DNA from 3 places in the Isoptericola sp. NPDC055063 genome. Region 2 is predicted to be linked to each of the others. Evidence: predicted binding sites of a transcription regulator. Region 2 holds the regulator's gene; each other region holds the start of a gene.

Region 1 (3,268 bases), on a different contig from region 2:
CGATGCGGGCGCGCAGGTCGCCGACGCGGTTGTGGCCGGCCTTCTCCGACTCCCACCGCGCGGTGAGCGCGGCGAGCCGCTCGCGCGTGTCCGCGAGGTCGGCGCGCAGCCGCTCCAGGCGCTCCGTCGACGCCGCGTCGTCGGACTCCTTGAGCACGACCTCCTCCATCTCGAGGCGCGTGACGGCGCGCTGCAGCTCGTCGATCTCGACGGGCGAGGAGTCCATCTCCATGCGCAGGCGCGACGCCGCCTCGTCGACGAGGTCGATCGCCTTGTCGGGCAGCTGGCGGCCGGTGATGTACCGGTCGGACAGCGCGGCGGCGGCGACGAGCGCAGAGTCCGCGATCGTCACCTTGTGGTGCGCCTCGTACCGCTCCTTGAGCCCGCGCAGGATCGCGACCGTGTCCTCCACGGACGGCTCGCCGACGAACACCTGCTGGAAGCGCCGCTCGAGGGCCGGGTCCTTCTCGATGTGCTCGCGGTACTCGTCGAGGGTCGTGGCGCCGACCAGGCGCAGCTCGCCGCGGGCGAGCATGGGCTTGAGCATGTTGCCCGCGTCCATGGCGCCCTCGCCGCCGGCGCCCGCGCCGACGACGGTGTGCAGCTCGTCGATGAAGGTGACGACCTCGCCGTCCGACGCGGTGATCTCCTCGAGGACGGCCTTGAGCCGCTCCTCGAACTCGCCGCGGTACTTAGCGCCCGCGACCATGCCGGCCAGGTCGAGCGCGACGAGGCGCTTGCCCTGCAGCGACGTGGGGACGTCGCCCGCGACGATGCGCTGGGCCAGGCCCTCGACGACGGCGGTCTTCCCGACGCCGGGCTCGCCGATGAGCACGGGGTTGTTCTTGGTGCGGCGGCTCAGCACCTGCACGACGCGGCGGATCTCCGAGTCCCGACCGATGACCGGGTCGAGCTTGCCGTCGCGGGCGCGCTGCGTGAGGTCGCTGCCGTACTGCTCCAGCGCCTTGTAGGTGCCCTCGGGGTTGGGGCTGGTCACGCGGGACGAGCCGCGGACGGCGGGCAGGGCGGCGCGCAGCGCGTCGGCGGTGGCGCCCGCCTCGGTGAGCGCCTGGGCCGCGGCGGACTGACCGGCGGCGAGAGCGATGAGCAGGTGCTCGGTCGAGACGTACTCGTCGCCGAGCGCCTCGGCCTCCTTGCCCGCGTTCTCGAGCACGGCGCTCATGGCGCGCGACGGCGAGGGCTGGGCGACGGCGCTGCCGCTCACCTGCGGCAGGGCCACCAGGGCGGCACGGGCGCGCTGCCCGATCTGCTGCGCGCCTGCGCCGACGGCGTCGAGCAGGCCGACGGCGACACCGCCCGACTGCTGGAGCAGCGCCTGCAGCAGGTGCACCGGCTCGAGCTGGGGGTTGCCCGCGGCCGACGCCGACTGGACGGCGTCGCCGAGCGCCTGCTGCGACATGGTCGTGAGCTTGATGTCCATGGGACCTCCGGGATGACGAGGGAAAACGTCTTTCTGGGGAACGTCGCCAAAGTTGAGTCTATTCCGCTCAACTTTGCTCGCAAGCCGCTCGGCATGCCCGGTGGCTCACACCCCGGTGCTGCGGGATGCTGGGCCGGTGACCACTCCAGCCCGCGGCCCCGTGCGCCGCCTCCGCACAGCGATCGCGGCCCTGCTCGCCGCCGTCGGCCTCCTCGCCCTCGCCGGCTGCATGAAGGTCGACATGGACATGACGCTCTCGGAGGACGACACCGTCTCCGGCACCATGATCATGGCCGTCTCCAACAGCCTCGCCGAGACGATGGGGATGGAGCCCGGCGAGCTGTGGAAGCAGGCCGGCGGGGAGCTGTCGCAGAACCTGCCCGAGGGCGCGTCCCAGGAGCCGTGGTCCGACGACGACTACACCGGCACCAAGTACACCTTCACGGACGCGCCGATCGACCAGATCTCCGGCGAGGGCGGCGAGGACCTGAGCATCACGCGCGACGGCGACGACTACGTGGTCGACGGCACCCTGGACCTCGCCCAGGGCGCCGACCAGCTCAAGTCGCTGCCGCAGAAGGTGCAGGACGCCTTCGACGTACGCCTCGCGATCACCTTCCCCGGGGCGGTCAGCGACGCCACCGGCGCCATCGACGGCACCACCGTCACCTGGACGCCACAGGTCGGCGAGAAGACCGAGATCCACGCCGTCGGCTCGGCCGAGGCCGACAACGGGTTCCCGTGGTGGATCGTCGGGCTGGTCGTCGGGCTGGTCGTCATCGGGCTCGTCGTGTGGTTCGTCGTGCGGAACAACCGCCGGCCCGCCCCGGTCACCGGGACCGCGACCGGAGACGCCGCGTTCGCCGCGGAGACGACGCCCGGCGCCGTCCCCGCGGCCGGCCCCACGCCGGAGGAGCAGGTCTTCGGCGGCGCGACCACCGAGCCCCCGACCGAGCCCCCGACCGGACCCACGACCGGACCCGTCGCCGAGCCGCTGGAGCCGGAGGCGGCCCCCGAGCCCGCTCCCCCGGCCGGCCCGTCGACCGGACCCGTCGCCGAGCCGCTGGAGCCCGGCCGCCCCGGCGAGGAGGACGCCTACCGCCGGGAGCACGGCGCCGCCGAGCGCGGCACCGCGCCGTCGTCCGGCGAGCCCCGGCCCGACGAGCCCGAGACCGACGAGCCCGGCAGTGACGACCCCGGCACCGACGACCCCGGCACGACTCCGGGGCCGGCGCGCCCGACCGACCCGACGCCGGGTGCCTGACGCACCGTCCGCGCCGGGCCCCGCGGGGGCGTGGCGCGAGGACGTCCTCGGCCCGGAGTTCCAGGAGCGCACCCTCGCGCTGCCCGGCGGTGCGGAGGCGGTCCTGGTCCGCCACGTCCCGTCCACGCCCGACCCGGCCACGCCCGGGGCTCCGCCGGCCCGCACCGCGGTGCTGTACGTGCACGGCTTCGTCGACTACTTCTTCCACCCGCACGTCGCGCGCGCCGTCGCCGCGCGGGGGCACGCGTTCTACGCCGTCGACCTGCGCGGCCACGGGCGGGCGCTCGCCGCGCACGTCGCCGCCGGGCGCGACCCGAACCTCGTGGACGACCTCGCCCTGTACGCCCAGGATCTCGACGCCGCGGCCGCCGCCGTGCGCGCCGCGGGCCACGAGCGGCTGGTGGTGCTCGGGCACTCGACGGGGGGCCTGGTCGCGCCGCTGTGGGCGAACGCCCGCCCCGGCCGGGCGGACGCGCTGGTGCTCAACAGCCCGTGGCTCGAGCTCAACGAGACCTGGCTGATGCGTGGGCCGGCGACCTGGGCGATCGACGTCGTCGGACGGT
Region 2 (3,268 bases):
GGACTGGATCGAGAAGGACTTCTACTCCGCTCTCGGCGTCCCCAAGGACGCGGACGACGCGGCCATCAAGAAGGCGTACCGCAAGCTCGCCCGCCAGTACCACCCGGACCAGAACCCGGGGGACGCATCGGCCGAGGCCAAGTTCAAGGAGATCGGCGAGGCGTACGCGGTGCTCTCGGACACCGAGCAGCGCCAGCAGTACGACGCCGTCCGCGCGATGGCGGGCGGCGGGGCGCGGTTCGCCGCGGGCCCCGGCGGCGGCGGCAACGGCTTCGAGGACGTCTTCGGCTCGATGTTCGGCGGCCAGGGCGCACCGAACGCGCGCTACACGCAGTACCCGCAGGGCGGGTCCGGAGGCTTCGAGGACATCCTCAGCTCGATGCTCGGCGGCCAGGGCGGCTTCCGCGCCGCCGGCCGGCAGCGCGCCGGCTTCACCGCGCCGCAGAAGGGCCCGGACGTCGCGGCGGAGACCACGCTGCCGTTCCGCACGGCCGTGGAGGGCGCCACCGTGGAGTTCACGGTGGACGGCCGCAAGGTCAAGACGAAGATCCCGGCAGGCGTGAACGACGGCCGCAAGCTCCGTATCCGCGGCAAGGGCCGGCCGGGCGCGGGCGGCGGCGACGCGGGCGACCTCGTGGTCACCGTGCACGTCGCGCCGCATCCCGTGTTCACGCTCGACGGCGCCAACCTGCGCATGTCCGTGCCCGTGACGTTCGCGGAGGCCGCGCTGGGCACGACCCTCGAGGTGCCGACGCTCGACGGCGGCACGGTGCGGCTGAAGGTCCCGGCGGGCACGCCGTCGGGCCGGGTGCTGCGGGTCAAGGGCCGCGGCGTGAAGACCGCGAAGACGCAGGGCGACCTGCTGGTCACCGTCCAGGTGACGGTGCCGCAGAAGCTCAGCCGCAAGGCGAAGGAGGCGCTCGAGGCGTTCGCCGCCGAGAGCGACCACGAGGACGTCCGCGCCGGCCTCGCGCAACGCGCGGCGGAATGACGAGTGCAGCGCGCGGCGGAATGACGAGTGCAGCGCGCGGCGGAATGACGAGTGCAGCGCGCGGCGGAGCGATGCTCCTCCGCGCGACGGACGCCGAGCGAGGGAGGTAGCGATGGTTGCCGAGGACGCCCCGGTGCTGACCGTGTCGCAGGCGGCCCGGCTGGCGGGGATGCACCCGCAGACGCTGCGGCAGTACGACCGCCTCGGCCTCGTGACGCCGCGCCGCACCGCGGGGCGCGGCCGGCGCTACTCGCAGCGGGACGTCTCCCGGCTGCTGGAGGTCCAGCGGCTCGCGCAGGTCGAGGGGATCAACCTCGCCGGCATCCGGCGCATCCTCGACCTGCAGGAGCACGTGGCGCAGCTCGAGGCCAGGTTGGCCGCGCTCGCGATGCAGCCCGGGGGCCGGGTGTTCACCGCCGGGACCTCGGGCGACGTCGTCGTCGTGCGGCGAGGGCAGCGCGTCCGCCGCGTCGAGCGGTCGGAGCTGGAGGCCGAGGAGGGGGCGCTGGTGCTGTGGCGTCCGCACCGCCGCGGCTGACGACTTTCCGCAACGCAATTCTTCGCTAATTCGCGGGAACCCATTCGTGAGGGCAATGGGTAAGGCATTCCTTATTTGTGCAGACGTGAATTCCCTCTCGCATTCACTGTGCATTTCCGTGCGCGAGGAATATCGTGGTCGAAGGCGGCGAGAGCCGGCGTCGAGCGGCGAGGAGCGCACCATGAGCACGCTGATGGAGATGCCCGAGGTCACCGAGTGCACCGTCGAGGGCTGCGGCTACAACCACGACCACGGCTGCCACGCCGGCGCCGTCACGATCGCCGGGCACTCCGGTGACGCGTCGTGCGCCACGTTCATCCCGCTGAGCGCCAAGGGCGGCCTGGAGAAGGTCGTCGCCCACGTGGGGGCGTGCCAGCGCGGCGACTGCGTGCACAACCACGAGCTCGAGTGCGCCGCCGCCGCGATCCGCGTCGGGCCGGGCCAGGACGACGTGAACCACGCCGACTGCCTCACCTACGCGCAGTCCTGACCGCCCGACCTGTCAGCGGGCGAGCTGCGCCAGCAGCTGCGCGGCGGCGGCGTGCGTCGTCGGCAGGCGCTCCACCCACACGCGGGTGGGGCGCCGCAGCGCGTCCCCGAGCCCCATGAGCGCGGCGTTGCGCTCCACGACGCTGCGCGTGGACTTCGCGAGGTCGGGGACGCCCGTGTCGCGCCGCGCCAGCACGGCGAAGACGCCGTCCGTCAGGGCCGCCATCGGGTGCCCCTCCCCGAAGATCTGCTCCAGGGCGCGGCCCACGGTCGCGGACCGCGCGGCCCGGTCCCACGGGGCGAGCCCGTCCACGGCGACGTCGACGACGACGAGGCAGTGCGTGGCCGGCACGCCGTCCTCGGCGCCCACGGCGGCGCCGTAGGTCTCCCGCAGCCGCTCGGCGAGGTACTCGCGCGTGGGGAGCCCGGTGCCGGGGTCGCGCACGCCCCCGAGGGCCGGTTCGGTGTCGCGCCCGCGGACCCAGCCGACGGCCACCGCGCGGATCGCGTCCGGGTCGGGTTCGCAGCCGGTGGCGCGGTACAGGCACTCGACGTCGTCCAGGGTCTCGCCCAGCCCCACGCCCGCGCGGCCCCGCGCGGAGCCCAGGCGGTGGGCGGCGGCGTGCGGGGAGCGCCGCTCGTCGAACGCCTCGACCAGCGCGTCGACGGCGGGGTGGTACCAGTCGTCGGGGCGCAGCCACACCTCGGCGAGGCTCGTCGCGCGCCAGCGGTCGAGGACGTCCGAGGGAAGCTCGGGCGCGTCCGGCGGCCCGCTCGTGGACCGGTTCATGATGATGGGACCCCCATGAACAGCCATCATGACGCAGTTGTGCGGCATTTTCACCGGGCATGGCATACCGGGTATGCTCTTTCCGCTGCCCGAGGCACGGAATCCTGCGGTTTTCCTGCTCCTTTCTTGAGGAAGTTCACCCGCCGACCAGAGGCTGAACGCACGTAAGGTACGTGAGTCGCGTCGGGCATCCGACGGCGCGCCGAAAGCCAGAGCGAGGGCGGCGATGACGGACGTCTACGTGGGGTCGGACGACTCGGCGCGCAGCGACGCCGAGCTGATCCTCGACGTGCGCGGAGGCGACCTCGAGGCGTTCGGTGCCCTGTACGTGCGGCACGTGCCCGCGGCCCGTGCCGTCGCCCGGCAGTACGTGCGCTCCGCGGCCGACGCGGACGACCTGGTGTCCGAGGCGTTCCACCGCGTGCTCGACGTGCTGCAGCACGGCGGCGGCCCCGACGCC
Region 3 (3,268 bases), on a different contig from region 2:
CGGCCCCGGTCGCCTGGTTCGCCGAGAACCAGCCGGTGACGTCGATCGTCGACACCGTGCGGGCCCTGTTCGCCGAGCAGCCCGTCGGCAGCGACATCTGGGTGGCGCTGGCCTGGCTCGTCGGCATCCTCGTCATCGGCTACGCCCTCGCCGTCGCCGCCTACCGGCGGCGCGTCGGCTGACCGTCCCGCCCACGACGTCGCACGGCCGAGCCCCGGTGGACCGCCACCGAGGCTCGGCCGTGCTCGTCGCTGCCGCCCTCGTCGCGCTCCGGCGGGACTACACCGAGGCCGCGGGGACGACGTCGGGCGCGGTGGTCCCTTGCGTGCTCTCCGGCATGGTCTCCTGCCCCCGGTCGCGCAGGGCGGCCGGGCGGTGCGGGTCGCCGACGAAGGCGGGGTACCGCACGAGGCCGGGCCGCTTCGCCTCCCAGGCCAGCTGCAGCACGGTGCTGCGGCAGACGAGCTCCTTGAGCCATGCTCCGGCGCGGGATCCCCGCCGGCCGCCCAGGACCGCGCGGACCGGGACGTCGCCGCGCCCGGCGAACTGGAAGAGCCCGTCGGCGCGGCCGAGGCTCAGGCACTGCCCGACGAAGCCGACGGTGGCCGGCCGCGGCTCCCGCCCGGCGATCCGGGCGAGCACCGTCTCGCCTGCCGCCGCGCCGAGCTGGCCCGCGGCCTGGCAGCTCATCCGGTAGGGCAGGCCCGACGGCGCGGCGGCGTCGCCGGCGGCGACGATGCGGTCGTCGTCCAGGCTGGTGAGCGACTCGTCGGTGCGCAGGCGGCCGGCGTCGTCGGTGCTCAGGCCGCTGCGGGCGGCGAGGCCCGCCGCGCGGAACCCCACGGTCCAGACGGTGACGTCGCTCGGCAGGTCGCGGCCGTCGGCGAGCCGCACGGCGCCCTCCGTCACCTCCGTCACCGTGGCGCCCACCCCCGCGACCACCTGCACTCCGAGTCGCGTGAGCGCGGCCGCGACCACCCGGCGGCCGTTCGGGTGCAGGTACGGGCCGAGGAGGTCGCCGCAGACCAGCGTCACCGCGCGGCCCTGCTCGGCCAGCTCCGACGCCGTCTCGATCCCCGACGGGCCCGCGCCCACCACCGTCACCCGCGCGGCTGGCCCGGCCGCCGCGAGGGCGGGGACCAGCCGGTCGGCCTCCTCCAGGCTCGTCAGGGGGTGGGCGTGCTCCGCGGCGCCCGGCACCGTCGGCGTCGCGCCGGTGCTGCCCGCCGCGTAGACCAGGTAGTCGTAGGCGAGCGTGCTGCCGTCAGCCAGCACGAGGCGGCGCCCGGGCGCGTCGATCCGGTCGACGGTGGCGACCTCCAACCGCACCCCGCCCGCCAGCACGTCCGCGTAGTCCACGACGGCGCCGTGGGTGCCCGCGGCCCGCTGGTGCAGGCGGATCCGCTCCACGAACTGCGGGCGTCGGTTGACCAGCGTCACCGTCACGTCGTCGCGCTTCGTCAGGCGGTTGGCCGCCGTCACGCCGGCGTACCCGCCGCCCACCACCACGATCTGCGTCCTGTGCGACATCTCGTCTCCTCGGTCGTCGTTCCTCATCCGTTCCTCACGGTGACGACGAGGCGAGGGGTGGAGGTGTGACTGCTCCGAGGGTGCGAGGGCGGGACGCGCGACGGCGTCCGGTCGCGGGTGCGACCGGACGCCGTCGGGTGATGCCTGAGCGGGTCAGGCGGTGGTGACCTCGATGCGCTGCGGCGTCGTGCCGGCGAAGACGCCGGCGACGGTGACCGTCAGGACGCCCGCGTCGTAGGACGCGCGGACGGCGTCGCCGTCCACGGCCTTCGGCAGGGTCACGACGCGGCGGAACTCGCCGAACCGGACCTCCGAGATGCGGCGGCCCTCGGACTCCTCCGAGCGCTGGTCCTTGCGCTCGCCGCGCACGACGAGCTTGCGCCCCTCGACCTCGACGGTGACGTCCTCGGCCGGGTCGACGCCCGGCAGGTCGAGGCGGGCGACGAGGTCCTCGCCGTCGCGGTACACGTCGGCCGCGGGCACGGGCCGCTCGGTCCGGGCGAGGTCGGTGGCGCGCGGGGTCCACAGGTCGCGGAGCCACGCGTCGGCGAACGGGGTGCGGGTCAGGGTGGTGGTCATGCTGTCCTCCTCCAGGTGGGTTGCTGCTGACCGGTTCAACTTGAGCGCCTCCGACTCAATTTCCGGGTTCGCCGACGGCGGACGGCGCCGACGCGGACCCCTTGCCCGGCGCTGCGGCCTTCGCCATGATCGTGCTGTCGCCTCGGCCTGCAATCGATTGCAGAGCGTGGCGCTGCCCCGGACCATCCATCACGACGACGACGAAGAGGTCACGACGTGCGACGAGAACCAGGTCAGAACTCCGCGAACCACTCCCCTCTGAGCCGGCGGCTCTTCCTCGGCGGCGTGGCCGCCGCCGGCGCCGGGGCGATCGCGTCACCCGCAGCGGTCGCCACGGCCGCCCCCGTGCCGGCGACCGCCGTGTCCGACGCCATGCCGACCGGCGCCGACGCGGCCGTCGTCGACGACTCCACCCGGCTCGTCGCCGAGTGGGCCGCCGCGCCGGGGGCGCACCCGCTCGTGCCGTTCGTCGCGCAGGCCGGGTATCGGCTCGGCGCGCGCCCGCGCCCGCTGCCCGTCGTCGCCAAGGTGACTGACTTCGGCGCGGTGGCCGACGGCGTCACCGACTGCGCGCCGGCCTTCGAGGCCGCGCTCCGCGCGGCCCACGAGCGCGGCGGCGGCACCGTCCTCGTCCCCGCGGGGACGTACCTGCTCGCCGCGCCCGTCTTCATGCACTGGTCCGGCGTGGTGCTGCGCGGGGACGGCCCCGCGGACACTGTGCTCCACTTCTCCCGCCCGCTCGACGACGGCTACCGGCGCGCGCGACAGTCGAACGGCAACAGCCGCTGGTCGTGGACCGGCGGGCAGGTGTGGTTCGTGGCGCCCGAGCGCAAGGCGCAGTCCGAGGCCGACGACTACGCAGGGCAGGAGGGCTGGCTGCCGGGCGAGACGCTCGCCACCGTGGCGTCGGCCGCGCGCGGCCAGCGGACGCTGCTCGTCTCCGACACGGGCGGTCTGCGTGCCGGGGACATGGTGCTGCTCGAGGTGGAGAACCGGCCCGACGCCCACTTCCTGCAGCACCTCGCCGGAGACGGTCCCGGCGCCCAGGTGTACGACTGGGCCACGAAGGCGCCCCAGCTGACCGCCGGCTCGGGCGGGCAGTACGTGCAGTACGCGGTCCCGTCCTGGCCGGTGCGGGTCGAGGCGGTGCTGGGGCCGC

The links. Region 2 encodes HspR, which represses chaperone genes until heat shock. Its sites were predicted from a motif close to AAGTTGAGTCNNNNNGACTCAACTT; they were not measured.
Region 1: ACWF41_RS00010 (LppM family (lipo)protein) is a predicted target of HspR. The motif match lies at 1,491-1,515, and genes of this name have one in related genera.
Region 3: ACWF41_RS01265 (Hsp20/alpha crystallin family protein) is a predicted target of HspR. The motif match lies at 2,147-2,171, and genes of this name have one in related genera.

Annotation. Positions count from the first base shown of each region.
Region 1 is NZ_JBSGUW010000001.1:1,235-4,502, forward strand. It holds gene clpB (ATP-dependent chaperone ClpB) at 1-1,441, opposite strand, end outside; gene ACWF41_RS00010 (LppM family (lipo)protein) at 1,578-2,705, shown strand; gene ACWF41_RS00015 (alpha/beta hydrolase) at 2,698-3,268, shown strand, end outside.
Region 2 is NZ_JBSGUW010000013.1:91,250-94,517, reverse strand. It holds gene ACWF41_RS16370 (DnaJ C-terminal domain-containing protein) at 1-991, shown strand, start outside; gene ACWF41_RS16365 (heat shock protein transcriptional repressor HspR) at 1,104-1,529, shown strand; gene ACWF41_RS16360 (DUF1540 domain-containing protein) at 1,711-2,019, shown strand; gene ACWF41_RS16355 (hypothetical protein) at 2,032-2,808, opposite strand; gene ACWF41_RS16350 (sigma-70 family RNA polymerase sigma factor) at 3,035-3,268, shown strand, end outside.
Region 3 is NZ_JBSGUW010000001.1:284,259-287,526, reverse strand. It holds gene ACWF41_RS01275 (ABC transporter permease) at 1-182, shown strand, start outside; gene ACWF41_RS01270 (NAD(P)/FAD-dependent oxidoreductase) at 280-1,530, opposite strand; gene ACWF41_RS01265 (Hsp20/alpha crystallin family protein) at 1,684-2,109, opposite strand; gene ACWF41_RS01260 (glycosyl hydrolase family 28-related protein) at 2,326-3,268, shown strand, end outside.